3 regions of the Lelliottia sp. EB106-05-01-XG201 genome follow, and region 3 is predicted to be linked to each of the others. Evidence: predicted binding sites of a transcription regulator. Region 3 holds the regulator's gene; each other region holds the start of a gene.
What was found. The regulator Fur, encoded in region 3, represses iron uptake genes when iron is present. The targets are predictions, from matches to a motif close to ATAATAATGAGAACNACTATCAA.
Positions count from the first base shown of each region.

Region 1: a site for Fur is predicted at 2,729-2,751, ahead of sufA (Fe-S cluster assembly scaffold SufA). Genes of this name have one in related genera too.
Region 2: a site for Fur is predicted at 1,660-1,682, ahead of exbB (tol-pal system-associated acyl-CoA thioesterase). Genes of this name have one in related genera too.

Region 1 is NZ_JBYTDV010000001.1:2,723,342-2,728,069, reverse strand. It holds gene AC3WS9_RS12785 (diguanylate phosphodiesterase) at 1-1,155, shown strand, start outside; gene AC3WS9_RS12780 (MerR family transcriptional regulator) at 1,323-2,054, shown strand; gene AC3WS9_RS12775 (ElaB/YgaM/YqjD family protein) at 2,110-2,382, opposite strand; gene sufA (Fe-S cluster assembly scaffold SufA) at 2,792-3,160, shown strand; gene sufB (Fe-S cluster assembly protein SufB) at 3,169-4,656, shown strand; gene sufC (Fe-S cluster assembly ATPase SufC) at 4,666-4,728, shown strand, end outside.
Region 2 is NZ_JBYTDV010000001.1:757,022-761,749, forward strand. It holds gene yghB (DedA family general envelope maintenance protein YghB) at 1-162, opposite strand, end outside; gene metC (cystathionine beta-lyase) at 305-1,492, opposite strand; gene exbB (tol-pal system-associated acyl-CoA thioesterase) at 1,744-2,475, shown strand; gene exbD (TonB system transport protein ExbD) at 2,482-2,907, shown strand; gene AC3WS9_RS03575 (SDR family oxidoreductase) at 3,001-3,897, opposite strand; gene AC3WS9_RS03580 (cytoplasmic protein) at 3,993-4,457, opposite strand; gene AC3WS9_RS03585 (hypothetical protein) at 4,450-4,728, opposite strand, start outside.
Region 3 is NZ_JBYTDV010000001.1:3,293,274-3,298,001, forward strand. It holds gene ybfF (esterase) at 1-397, shown strand, start outside; gene ybfE (LexA regulated protein) at 527-814, shown strand; gene fldA (flavodoxin FldA) at 972-1,502, shown strand; gene fur (ferric iron uptake transcriptional regulator) at 1,796-2,242, shown strand; gene chiQ (ChiQ/YbfN family lipoprotein) at 2,348-2,677, opposite strand; gene chiP (chitoporin ChiP) at 2,724-4,124, opposite strand; gene glnS (glutamine--tRNA ligase) at 4,566-4,728, opposite strand, start outside.

The DNA of each region.
Region 1 (4,728 bases), 570 kb from region 3:
ATGGTCGCGGCGGCCAATATCAAAAACGGGGAATCCGATGTCACCGGGATTTTACTGTTTAACGGAACCCACTTCTTTCAGCTGCTCGAAGGCCCCGAGGAGAGCGTTTTCCGCATTTACGCCGACATCTGCAAGGACCCGCGTCATTACAATCTCGTTGAACTTTTGTGCGATTACGCCCCGTCGCGCCGCTTCGGCAAAGCCGGGATGGAGCTGTTCGATTTAAGAACCTATGAACGCGAAGAGGTGCTCCAGCAGGTTCTGGATAAAGGGACGACCAAGTATCAGCTGATCTACAACGACCGCGCATTGCAGTTCTTCCGCACCTTTGTCGAAGCCACGGAAAAAGCCAACTATTACGAAATTCCTGCCGGAGATACGTGGGATTTTATTCCGGACGAAGACGATCTCTCCTCCGGGCCGCTGGCGGTGGATGAAACCGCAGACTGCGGTTTTGCGTTTCAGCCGATTGTCGATCCGTTTGCCCGGGAGGTGGTCTCGTTCGAGGCGCTGATCCGCACCCATACCGGCGGTTCTCCGCAGGCGTATTTCAAGGCTTTTACCGGGAACGATATTTATCAGGCGGACCTCGACAGCAAGAAAGTGGCGTTCGCCATGGCGGGTAAACTGGGCCTGAAAGAGCAGGCGTTGTCCGTCAACCTGCTGCCGATGACGCTGGTGAATGTGCCCGGCGCGGTAGGCTTTTTGTTGAATGAAATCGAAGCCAACGGCCTGGTGCCGGAGCAGATTGTGGTCGAGTTTACCGAGAGCGAGGTGATTTCGCGCTTTGATGAATTTAAAGACGCAGTCAGGCAGCTGAAAAGTGCCGGTATTAGCGTGGCAATCGATCACTTTGGCGCCGGATTCGCCGGACTGTTACTGCTGGCGCAGTTCCAGCCAGACCGAATCAAGATTAATCGCGATCTGGTGGCGGATGTCCATCGCAGCGGACCGCGCCAGGCGATTATTCAGGCCATCATCAAATGCTGTACATCGCTGGAGATCCTGGTCTGCGCCGTGGGTGTCGAAAAAGCGGAAGAGTGGATGTGGCTTGAGTCGGCGGGGATCTCCCAGTTCCAGGGGCATCTCTTTGCCAGCCCACGTTTTGGCGGTATTCCAGCGGTGGCGTGGCCGGAGAAAAAAGCCGGACTGTAACCCCTTTCACAGTGACATAGGTTGTACAAATCAGACCAGGGACAACAAATCTTGTACAAATTCGGCTTGAACCCTGGTGATTTGTTAGTTATACAATGAGTTTGTACAATCTGCTAAAGTTGAACAGGTTTGGTATGGAAGTATTGCGTTTAAGCATGAGGGAGTTAATGGCCTTATACAGTATCGGCGAAGTCGCCGAACGATGCGGAATCAACCCCGTCACACTGCGCGCCTGGCAGCGACGCTACGGTTTGTTAAAACCGCAGCGCAGTGAAGGGGGCCATCGTCAGTTTGACGAAGAGGATATCCAGCGCATCGAAGAGATCAAACGCCTGATGAAAACCGGCATTTCGGTTGGCAAGGTAAAGGCGTTGCTTGAAGTCGGTAATCCTCTGGTCGACAGCAACTGGGTCTCTTTCCAGGAAGAGATGATGACGGTGCTGCGTTTTGCCAGCCCGGCGAAACTGCGGCTTAAAATTGCGGAATTCCGTCGTGACCACGCCGTTGAAGCCCTCATTGACCACATTTTCATTCCCGTTCGTCAACGTTTAAGCCTCGATCACAATACCGCCCGACACATGTCCAGCCTGCTGGACGGTGTGCTGATCGATTTCATTGCCACGCTTCTGGTCGAAGCGCGTAAAAAACCGGGCAAAGAGGCGTTGCTGATTGGCTGGGATACGGACGATCGTACGCGTTTATGGCTTGAAGCAGGGCGTTTGTCACAGCAGGGATGGCATGTCGATGTGTTGGCTGAGCCGATTGACTCGCCGAAACCGGAACTGTTCCCAGGTCAAAAACTCTTTGTCTGGACCGGCCATGCGCCGTCAAGACGTCAACAGGAACAGCTAGACCACTGGCGAGAGCAAGGTTTTTCCGTCTCTTTCATCGCAGGCTAACCGTCCTGTCGATAGCATAAAGGCCCTTGCGGGCCTGTCGTATTCGTTTTGCTGCTTATTTCCGGCCTACCAGTAGACCAATGATAAGACCAATCGCACCCGCCGCCATCAATCCGGTCAATGGATTATCACGGACTCTGTCTGAGACCTCTGACGCGACGTCTGATGCCTGTGCTGCGTATTTGCGAGCGGCACCTTTCAACTGATGCTTCGGTGAATCCACCGCATCGCCAAACTGTGACTGAGCCTCGCCCGCAAATTCATCGGCTTTGTTCAGGGCTTTCTTCGCCAGGCGATCGGCTTCATTTTCAAAATCATGTGATGACATAGTTATCTCCTTTAGGTGTCAGACTAAAGTTTAGTCCCTCATTGCACACCCGCTCAGGATTCGGTGTTTTCCTGGAGCGACAGACTCTGCGCAAAACATAAGCCACTGTTTTTGGGGTAATCGTTTGATTCTGTAGATTTTCTAAAACCAATTAAATAAATAGGTATTCCCGATACATATTTTCCACTTGCGCCATTCTCACGCTCTAAACCCCTCAAATGCGTTATACATCAATAGATTAAACAATTTCGACATAGCTAAATAACCTGCGTGGCAGGGTCTATGCTTAATAAAAGTAGCCAAAAAGGGCGGTTTAGCCGAAAGCCCCTGCTGTCAGGGGGTTGAAGTGATAATCGTTATCACTAACATGGTGTAATGCCCCTGGTGGCTTAATAGATGAGGTGGACCTATGGAATTGCATTCAGAAACCTTTAATCCCGCTGATTTTGCCTGGCGTGGTTTGACGCTGACGCCTACGGCGGCGGCGCATATTCACGAGCTGGTGGCGAAAAAGCCGGAAATTGTGGGCTTGCGTTTAGGCGTTAAACAGACTGGCTGCGCCGGATTCGGCTACGTGCTGGATACGGTCAGCGTGCCCGAAAAAGATGATCTGGTATTCGAAACCGACGGGGCGAAGCTGTTTGTCGCCCTGCAGGCGATGCCGTTTATCGATGGCACTGAAGTCGACTACGTGCGCGAAGGCTTAAACCAGTTATTCAAATTCAATAACCCGAAAGCGCAGAATGAATGCGGCTGCGGCGAAAGCTTTGGGGTATAGGCGGTACTATGTCTCGTAATACTGAAGCAACTGACGATGTGAATACCTGGAGTGGCGGGCACCTCAACTATAAAGAGGGCTTCTTCACCCAGCTGCAAACGGACGAACTGGCGAAAGGCATCAACGAAGAGGTGGTGCGCGCGATTTCGGCCAAACGTAACGAGCCGGAGTGGATGCTCGAGTTTCGCCTGAGCGCGTTTCGCGCGTGGCTGGAGATGGAAGAGCCCCACTGGCTGAAGGCGCACTACGACAAACTCAACTATCAGGATTACAGCTACTACTCCGCGCCCTCCTGCGGCAGCTGTGACGATACCTGCGCCTCACAGCCTGGCGCGGTGCAGCAAACCGGGGCCAACACCTTCCTGAGCAAAGAGGTGGAAGAGGCCTTCGAGCAGCTCGGCGTGCCGGTGCGCGAAGGGCGTGAGGTGGCGGTGGACGCCATCTTTGACTCCGTATCGGTCGCCACCACCTACCGTGGCAAGCTGGCCGAACAGGGGATCATCTTCTGCTCCTTTGGCGAAGCCATTCACGATCACCCGGAGCTGGTGAAGAAATACATCGGCACCGTGGTCCCGAGCAACGACAACTTCTTTGCGGCGCTGAACGCGGCGGTCGCCTCCGACGGGACCTTTATCTACGTGCCGAAAGGCGTGCGTTGCCCGATGGAACTCTCGACCTATTTCCGTATCAACGCCGAAAAAACCGGCCAGTTCGAGCGCACCATTCTGGTCGCCGACGAAGGCAGCTATGTGAGCTACATTGAGGGCTGTTCCGCGCCCGTGCGCGACAGCTACCAGCTGCACGCCGCGGTGGTTGAAGTGATCATCCACAAAGACGCGGAAGTGAAATACTCCACGGTGCAGAACTGGTTCCCCGGCGATGGCAACACCGGCGGCATCCTGAACTTCGTCACCAAGCGCGCCCTGTGCGAAGGCGAAAACAGCAAGATGTCCTGGACCCAGTCCGAGACCGGATCCGCGATCACCTGGAAATATCCGAGCTGCATTCTGCGCGGCGACAACTCGATCGGTGAGTTCTACTCCGTGGCGCTGACCAGCGGGTATCAGCAGGCCGATACCGGCACCAAGATGATCCACATCGGCAAAAACACCAAATCGACCATCATCTCGAAAGGCATCTCCGCCGGACACAGCCAGAACAGCTATCGCGGCCTGGTGAAAATCATGCCGACGGCGACCAACGCGCGTAACTTCACCCAGTGTGATTCGATGCTGATCGGTACCGACTGCGGAGCGCACACCTTCCCGTACGTCGAATGCCGCAATAACAGCGCCCAGTTGGAGCACGAGGCGACCACCTCGCGCATCGGGGAAGATCAGCTGTTCTACTGCCTGCAGCGCGGTATCAGCGAAGAAGATGCGATTTCGATGATTGTGAACGGCTTCTGTAAGGACGTGTTCTCTGAGTTGCCGCTGGAATTTGCCGTAGAAGCACAAAAACTGTTGGCCATCAGCCTTGAACACAGTGTCGGTTAAGGAATAAACATGTTAAGCATTAAAGATTTACAGGTCAGTGTGGAAGATAAAGCGATCCTGCGCGGGCTGAAT
Region 2 (4,728 bases), 2.5 Mb from region 3:
CAGCAGGCTGTCGCCAGGGAGAAACGAGGCAGGCAGCAGACCGTTTTCCAGAAATAGCGTGGCAAACATAACGAAATAAACAACACCCACAACGTGCGGGTCCGCCAGCGCGGCAAAATCGTGTTGCCAGAGCGCAGCGATAATATCTTGAATGACAGCCATGGACTTTCCTGTGGAACAACGGATATGCGGCTATTGTACTCCTGATTTACCCGGCTTGGGTTGATCGCGGACGCAACAAACGCAGACTTTTCTGCTGTCAGTGTCTGTAAAACCGTCCGGGAGTACGTTTACAGCCTGCACTCTACACGATACGTGCAAAACCTGCCGACAAATCCGCGAGCAGATCATCAACATTTTCTAAACCGATATGCAGGCGGATTAGCGTGCCGGTAAAGTCGATTTCCCCGCCGGGACGCAGCTCGGCCAGTTGCTCGGGCTGATTCGGCAGAATCAGTGATTCGAAGCCGCCCCAGGAGTAGGCCATGCTGAAGAGCGAGAAGTTATCCAGGTAGGCCGCCAGCTCGTCGTTGTTCAGGCGCTTTTTAAGCACAAATGAGAACAACCCGCTGCTGCCCGTAAAATCACGTTTCCAGAACTCGTGGCCTTTGCTGCCCGGCAGCGCCGGGTGATTGACGCGTTCCACCTGCGGATGTTGCGCCAGCCATTCGGCAATTTTCAGGCTGCTTTCGTGATGCTGACGCAGACGCACGCCCAGGGTTCGAATGCCGCGGCTGGTCATGTACGCCGTATCGGCATCGACCATCTGCCCCATCAGGTAAGCATTCTCTCGCAGCTGATCCCAGCAGCGGGCGTTCGACACCGCCGTGCCGATCATGCCGTCCGAGTGGCCGATGAGATATTTGGTTGCCGCCTGAATCGAGATGTCGATATCAAACTCGAGGGCTTTAAACAGTACGCCCGCCGCCCAGGTGTTATCGATGATGATAATCGCCTCAGGCGCGACGCGGCGCACCGCGCGGACGATCGCCGGGACGTCGTGCACTTCCATGGTGATCGAGCCGGGAGATTCCAGAAACACGATGCGTGTATTAGGTTGAATAAGTTCGGCAATGCCTTCGCCGATCAGCGGATCGAACCAGCCGGTGGTGACGCCCAGACGGGTGAGGATTTTGGTGCAGAAATCCTGGCTCGGTTCGTAGGCGGTGTTGGTCATCAGGATATGATCGCCCTGCTCAACAAACGCCAGAATGGTGTTCGCCACCGCCGCCGCGCCGCACGGGAACAGGGCGCAGCCGACGCCGCCTTCCAGCTCGCACATCGCTTCCTGCAATGAGAAATGGGTCAGCGTACCGCGACGCCCGTAAAACAGTTCGCCTTTCGCCCGGTTGCGGGTGGCGTGTTTCTTGGCCTCAACCGTATCGAAGACCAGCGAGGAGGCGCGCTGAATCACGCTATTGACCGAGCCCTGAGTGTACTTTTTACTGCGTCCGGCCTGAACGAGCGTGGTATCAAGATGCTTCTCTGTCATGTTCGCTAAACCTGTTTTTATCCGTCTGGACGTCCAGACTACCACGATTGCGAGAATCTGCACCCGGATGCTTAGCGAATAAGCACAATATTTTATGAAAAATACGCATAAGAAATTTTTACTGCGTAAGCGCAAGGAAAATGAGCGAAATTTACGGCACTATGCAAATACTAATGAGAACTACTATCAATTCGACGTGGTTTTGATATTATTATGCTCAGAATTTGTGATTTGCGTCCTGGAGATACAGAGTGGGTAATAATTTGATGCAGACGGACCTCTCCGTTTGGGGCATGTACCAACATGCTGACATCGTGGTTAAGATTGTGATGATCGGCCTGATTCTGGCGTCCGTGATCACCTGGGCAATTTTCTTCAGCAAGAGCGTCGAGCTGATTTCGCAAAAGCGCCGCCTCAAGCGCGAACAGCAGCAGCTGGCGGAAGCCCGCTCTCTGAATCAGGCGTCTGACATCACGTCAGCGTTCCACGCGAAAAGCCTGACCACCCAATTAGTCAACGAAGCTCAGAACGAGCTGGAACTCTCCGCAGGCAGTGAAGATAACGAAGGCATTAAAGAGCGTACGGGCTTCCGCCTGGAGCGTCGCGTTGCCGCCGTCGGTCGTCACATGGGCCGCGGGAATGGTTATCTGGCGACTATCGGTGCGATCTCCCCGTTCGTCGGTCTGTTTGGTACCGTATGGGGCATCATGAACAGCTTCATCGGGATTGCGCAGACGCAAACCACTAACCTCGCGGTTGTCGCCCCGGGTATCGCAGAAGCCCTGCTGGCAACGGCTATCGGCCTGATTGCCGCTATCCCGGCGGTGGTTATCTATAATATCTTCGCGCGTATGATTGGCAGCTTCAAAGCCACGCTCGGTGATGTTGCCGCCCAGGTTCTGCTGCTGCAAAGCCGCGATCTCGACCTCAGCGCCAGCTCCGTTAAGCCGGTCCACTCTGCTTCGAAACTGCGTGTAGGTTGATAAGCCATGGCAATGCGTCTTAACGAAAATCTGGACGATAACGGCGAAATGCATGAAATCAACGTGACGCCGTTTATCGACGTTATGCTGGTTCTGCTGATTATCTTCATGGTGGCCGCGCCTCTGGCGACGGTGGACGTGAAGGTCAATCTGCCGGCCTCTTCCAGCCAGCCGCAGCCGCGTCCGGAAAAACCGATTTACCTGTCGGTGAAAGCCGATAAGTCGATGTTCCTGGGCAACGACCCGGTCACCGATGAATCTGTCGTTCCGGCGCTCGACGCGCTGACACAGGGCAAGAAAGACACCACCGTCTTCTTCCGCGCGGATAAAACCGTCGACTACGAAACCATGATGAAAGTGATGGATACGCTGCACCAGGCGGGCTATCTCAAAATCGGGCTGGTCGGCGAAGAGAAAACTGTCCAAAAATAAGTTCGTTGTGCCGGGTGGCGGCTTCGCCTTACCCGGCCTACGTGCTGGAAAGTAGGCCCGGTAAGCGAAGCGCCACCGGGCAGATTGAAAGCACTATCCCAAATGCTCCCCGCCGCACACGCCGTGCACTTCTGCTGTTACGTAACTCGACTCCTGACTCGCCAGATAGACATACACTCCAGCCAGCTCCGCAGGCTGCCCTGCGCGCTTCATCGGCGTCTTCTGACCAAACTGCGGGATTTTCTCCTGCGTCTGTCCGCCAGAAATCTGTAGCGCCGTCCAGATAGGACCCGGTGCGACCACGTTCACCCGAATCCCTTTCTCTGCCACCTGTTTAGCCAGCCCTCGGCTGTAGTTCAGGATCGCCGCCTTAGTGGAGGCGTAATCGAGCAGATGCGCGCTCGGCTGATAGGCCTGAATCGACGAGGTGGTCACGATGCTGGAACCGGCAGGCAGTAGCGGAATCGCCTCCTGGGTGATCCAGAAAAGCGCCAGAACGTTCACCGCGTAGGTTTGCTTGAACTGTTCGGTGGTCAGGTCGGCAATCTTCTCGACGGCGACCTGTTTCCCCGCGACCAGCGCCAGCGTATCCAGTCCGCCCAGGGCTTCACGCGCTTTATGCACCAGCGAACGGGCAAAGGATTCATCGCTCAAATCGCCTGGGATCAGCACCGCTTTGCGGCCCGCCTCTTCGATCAGCTGTTTGACCTCCTGCGCGTCCTCTTCTTCCGCAGGCAGGTAGTTAATCGCCACGTCAGCGCCTTCACGCGCGTAAGCAATGGCGGCGGCACGCCCGATACCGGAGTCCCCGCCTGTCACCAGTGCCTTACGATCCTGGAGCCTGCCGCTGCCCTTGTAGCTCTTCTCGCCGCAATCGGGCACGGGCGTCATCTTCGCCTGAACGCCTGGTGCTGGCTGCTTTTGCTTAGGGTATTCGCCGGTGTGGTACTGGGTGGTTGGGTCCTGGAGCTGTGTCGGATGTTTTGACATAAGGCCTCTCCTGCTGGGTGAGTTAGGCCATTAAGTGTAGAAGAGCGAGCGGAGGGGATGACCGTATTCAGGGGAATCTGACTGGCGAGACGAGGCTATTCAGGGTCGACGAGCGCGGGGGAGGCGGCATCCGCTTTCGCGGCCAGCGCCTCTTCGTCGAGGGCGACGGCGGTGACGTTCGAGGTGTGATACCCGCCGTCAGCCAGCTTGCGCGTCAAACGCAGCGTGGAGACTTCTCTGGACAACAGGTGCTGATAATTGCTCTCAAGACGCCCCATGATTTTTTCTTTCAGCTCGGGCTTGAGGGACATCACCGCATTGATCATCGCGCCATAAATCTCTTCTTTCACCTGCAGAGAATAGATTTCACGGCGATTTTCCCATTTCAGACGCACCAGCGCGGCCGGGATCGATACCATGTCTTGCGCAATGCGGGTCATCTCGTCGTTTTTATGCGTTATTAATGCGTCGAGATTTTGCTTTAAGATAAACTCATCGCTTTTATGGTTATCTAAAGTCAAATAAACGTTATTATCTTCAACTTCTTTCAACTTAATCATCCTCTAGTTTATAAAAGATGGGGTTGTTTTTTTCGCGAGTAATAAGATTAAGCCAAATTTCGTTGCCCGCTTCATTTATTTCTTCGGTTTTTTCAGCCATTATTTGACTTAATGTCTGGGCATCTATTTCACCCTCGGCCTGCAGGTCGTTAAGCAGGTGGGCAAAGGCTTCAATCTTCACGACGCGGAATAGTCGGTCTTTAATATGGCGGTCGTGCTCTTCCAGCAGCATATTACGTGATTTACCGGTACGGGTAACACCAATTAATAT
Region 3 (4,728 bases):
AATCTTTGCGGCGATCAACGCCGTGACCGAGGCGGGCGTTTCCACGCGCCAGCAGGCAGCGGCGGTGATGCGCGAACATCTGGATGAAGAAGGCGTAGTGCAGTTTCTGCTGAAATCCTTCGTCGATGGCGGATGGCGTTTTAACGTGCCGGTGCTGTGGGATCAATATTCCCATATTGTCGGCTGGGACAACGTCCCGGCCTGGCCGCACCCTACCCTGTTTATTCGCGGCGGGAATTCCCCGTACGTCACCGACGCCTGTCGCGATGAGCTGCTGGCGCAATTCCCCCAGGCGCGTGCGCATGTGGTAGCCGGAGCCGGACACTGGGTTCACGCCGAAAAACCGGAAGCCGTGCTGCGGGCAATTCGTCGTTATCTCTCTGATAATGCGATTTGATTAAAAAGCTAGCGACCGGTTGCCTGCGGGTCACCAGTCGTTGGCGTGCAGGTTGACGTCATGTATGATGTCGCGCTCATCGCCCCGGCAATAGCAGGGCTGCTTGTTTTCCCCCGAAGTCTCTGAATCATGGCCAAAGAACAAACGGACCGCACGACATTAGATCTGTTCGCGACTGAACGTCGACCGGGACGACCAAAAACCAATCCGCTTTCGCGTGATGAACAGTTGCGCATCAATAAGCGCAATCAGCTAAAACGCGACAAGAGTCGTGGGCTTAAACGCGTCGAGCTAAAACTCAACGCGGAAGCGGCTGACGCCTTAAGTGAACTGGCCGACGCCCGCGAAATCAGCCGAAGCGAGCTGATTGAAGAGATGCTGATGGCGCAACTTCAGGCATGGCGCAGCACCAGGTGATCGTTTGAAAATCCACTCATTTGTCCCTTTCATGTAGCACAGAGTGCAGTCCCGCGTGATAGCTGTTTCCGCAGACTTCCCTGTTCTGCTATGATTGCCCTTATCCGTGGACAAATTGCGCCACCATACCATTAAGTTTCAAGAGGTTATTTTACTCATGGCAATCATCGGCATTTTTTTCGGCAGCGATACCGGTAATACCGAAAACATCGCAAAAAACATTCAAAAACAGCTTGGTAAAGACGTTGCCGACGTGCATGACATTGCTAAGAGCAGTAAAGAAGATCTCGAAGGCTACGATATTCTGCTGCTCGGCATCCCAACCTGGTACTACGGCGAAGCGCAGTGTGACTGGGATGATTTCTTCCCGACGCTGGAAGAAGTCGATTTCAACGGCAAGCTTGTGGCCCTCTTCGGCTGCGGCGACCAGGAAGACTACGCGGAATACTTCTGTGATGCGCTGGGCACCATCCGCGACATCATTGAGCCACGCGGCGCCGCGATCGTCGGCCACTGGCCAACGGCGGGCTATCATTTCGAAGCCTCTAAAGGCCTGGCGGATGACGACCACTTTGTTGGCCTCGCTATCGACGAAGACCGTCAGCCAGAGCTGACCGCAGAGCGCGTCGATAAGTGGGTGAAACAGATCCGCGAAGAACTGCACCTCGACGACATTCTGAACGCCTGATCAAATCTGTGAGGTGTAGCGTTATACGCTATGCCTCATTGATAGATAATTCCAATCAAAATAATTGCTACAAATTTTTAACTTTTGCGTTCATACCTGTACAATGTCCCAGGGTTATAGTGGATGCCATCGAACAAGTTTGTTGGTGATACCACGTTTTTATAAGCATACTTTGCTTGAGACTTGCGGTTTTCATTTAGACATGGCAGTTCTATAATGAGACGCATTATCCCAACTGCATTTTCTGTCACTTCTTAAGGAAGTGAATCGTTTAGCAACAGGACAGATTCCGCATGACTGACAACAATACCGCATTAAAGAAGGCTGGCCTGAAAGTGACGCTTCCTCGTTTAAAAATCCTGGAAGTTCTGCAAGGGCCGGACAACCATCACGTCAGTGCGGAAGACTTATACAAGCGTCTGATCGACATGGGCGAAGAGATTGGGCTGGCGACCGTATACCGCGTTCTGAACCAGTTCGATGACGCCGGCATTGTCACCCGTCATAATTTTGAAGGCGGTAAATCCGTTTTTGAACTGACGCAGCAGCATCACCACGATCACCTGATTTGCCTCGACTGCGGCAAGGTGATTGAGTTTAGCGATGACTCTATCGAAGCACGTCAGCGTGAGATTGCCACCCGACATGGCATCCGTCTGACCAACCATAGCCTGTATCTTTATGGTCACTGTGCTGAAGGCGATTGCCGCGAAAATGAGCACGCACACGATACAAAATAATTCTGCTTCATACTCTGAGCCAACCTGACGGTTGGCTTTTTTTTGCCTGCAATAAATGCAAAAACGCCCGGCGCGCTCTCGCTGCCGGGCGTTAATGAACGCGGATTACTGCGCGTTGTTGTTGCGAATTTCCTGCCAGAGCTGGCCGCAATCGGCTTTCACCGCTTCGCCATTCCCCGTTTTACGTGCCTGGATACAGGCCTGGTAATCCATCACGCGAACATTCTCTTGCGTCGCAAACTGCTCATGCGCCTTTTCTTTCTTCAGTACCGTCAGCACGCTCTGGCAAGCCTGGATTTTCTCCGGCGAGCCTTCCGCGGTGTTGATACAGGTGCTGTAAGCCTCTTTGAGACGTGAATCTTCTTTCGGTGCCTGAGGCTGCGCACAGGCAACCAGGCCCGATGCCAGTACCGCCACCACTACAATTTTCTTCAACATGTTGGTCTCCATTCCGGCGGGTGTGACCCCGCCAGGCAGTTCATCAGAAGATGGTGAATGGTGCGATAACCATGAATTTCACGTCACGTTCATCCTGGAAGATGTTGCCGTAACCGCCTGCGTAGCTTGGGATATCAGAGTGGTTGTCATACTGCGTGAAGTGCAGTTTGAACATGGTGCCTTTCGCGCGACCGTCCTGCAGGGTGTACATCGCATCCAGGCTGTAAGCGGACTCTTTCAGGCGATAGTTTGGATCGTAGTAAGCGTCTGGCGTAGCCATGTCGCCCGGCTTCGCGTCCCATGCGTAGGCGTAAGATGCGCCCACTGCCCAGCCCGGCAGATTCCAGTTTTTCAGGTCATACATCGCGCCGAAGAAGAGCGCTTTTTCGCCGTCGGCGTTGAAGTCTGAACGGTTATCCCACCAGATATCCAGACGACCGTTGGAAGAGGCGTAGGTTGGTGTCATACGCTGCAGGAAGTAGCCCTGCTGCCCTTCGGCTTTGACGTAAGTTCCTTCGAGGCGTAAATCCACCTGACCGATTTTGTAGCCGAAGGTCAACGCCTGCAGCCATGCGGTGCCGTCATACAGATCGTTTACGCTGCCATCGCTGACTTTATCGCGCGTACCGTAGAACTGATAGCTGGTGGTCAGCGGGCCGCCAACGATATCGAATTTGTAGCTGGCTTTGGCGAAATACTGATCGACGTAACCTTCCGCCTGACCAAACGCTGCTTCCAGCACGAGGTCGTTTTTGAAGTCGTATTTCGCGCCGAGAGAGTGCAGATACTCCACGCGGGTCTTTTTATCGTTCTGGTAGAACTTGTCCATCTCGATGTGCCACGGCGCTTTGTACTCGTTGGTCCACATGTAGGAGAAGCTCAACGCACCCGCATCGCCGTAGTCAAAGTTCGCCCCGGCTTCCGCGCCCTGGTAAGTACCCGGCATGAAGCTCCAGTGCGGGGCTAACAGGGTCTGACCGGTTGGCTGAATGTAACCACCGCGCGCCCATACTGGACCGTATTTGAATTTTGCCGCCGCTTTATACAAGCTGATACCGCTCTTGTCGCCAGACCAGTCTTCTTTGTACGCTTTGTTGCTGGAGGAGAACGCGATTTCGTTCGGATGTGCGCTATCGCCGTTTTCCGCCATTTCGATGGCCGTGAAAGCAGCAATATCCAGGCCGAACATATCAGCCGCATAACCGGACTGGAAATCCAGGTTGGCGTTCCAGGTGGAGTGAGAAAGGTTAACTTTGTATTTGTCGCCGTCGGTGACGTCTTTACGGTCACGTTCACGCTGCCAGTAATAGATACCGCCCGTGAGTGTCGAATCATCGATAAAGCCTGCTGCCTGAGCCTGCGGAGCTGCAATAAAGCCCGACATTGCTGTCACACCGGCGATAGCCAGCGCCAGCGCACTACGTTTGCCACTGAACGTACGCATAGATTGTTCCTCTTTGACGAATAAAAGCGCCTTAAACGGCGAAAAATCTAAAAGACCAAATGGTCAGGGGTAGTCTGTAATACCCTCGAATTAACTACCGCCTTTAGACTATTTTTCGCGACGCGAATTATCAATGCTTTTCAGTGGGCAAAACGCAGGATTATGACGAAGTGCACATAATTGGTAGTGATTTGTAACACATCACCTGCGACAAGGCTTAAGCGGAAAAATATGGTTAAATTCAGGGAGTAATGAAATTTGATAGCGCTTACATACTTTAATTTGGCTTATTCCGTATTACAGGAAACTTTATTAAAAAAAATAAGTAGCAGCTCATTGACGTGTTATTTTGCGGTTAAAAAATGGCACGAAAAGTAAAAGCATGATCGATAAGCAAAAAAAACGCCGCGTTGCGCGGCGTTTGTCTCTCATTGACCAGGCTTACTCGCCAATTTTGGCCCAGGTGTCACGCAGACCGACGGTACGGTTAAATACCAGTTTGGTAGCGGTTGCATAACGGCTGTCAAGACAGAAGTAACCTTCACGCTCGAACTGATATGCTTTACCTGCTTCGGCCGTTTTCAGGGAAGGTTCTGCATAACCC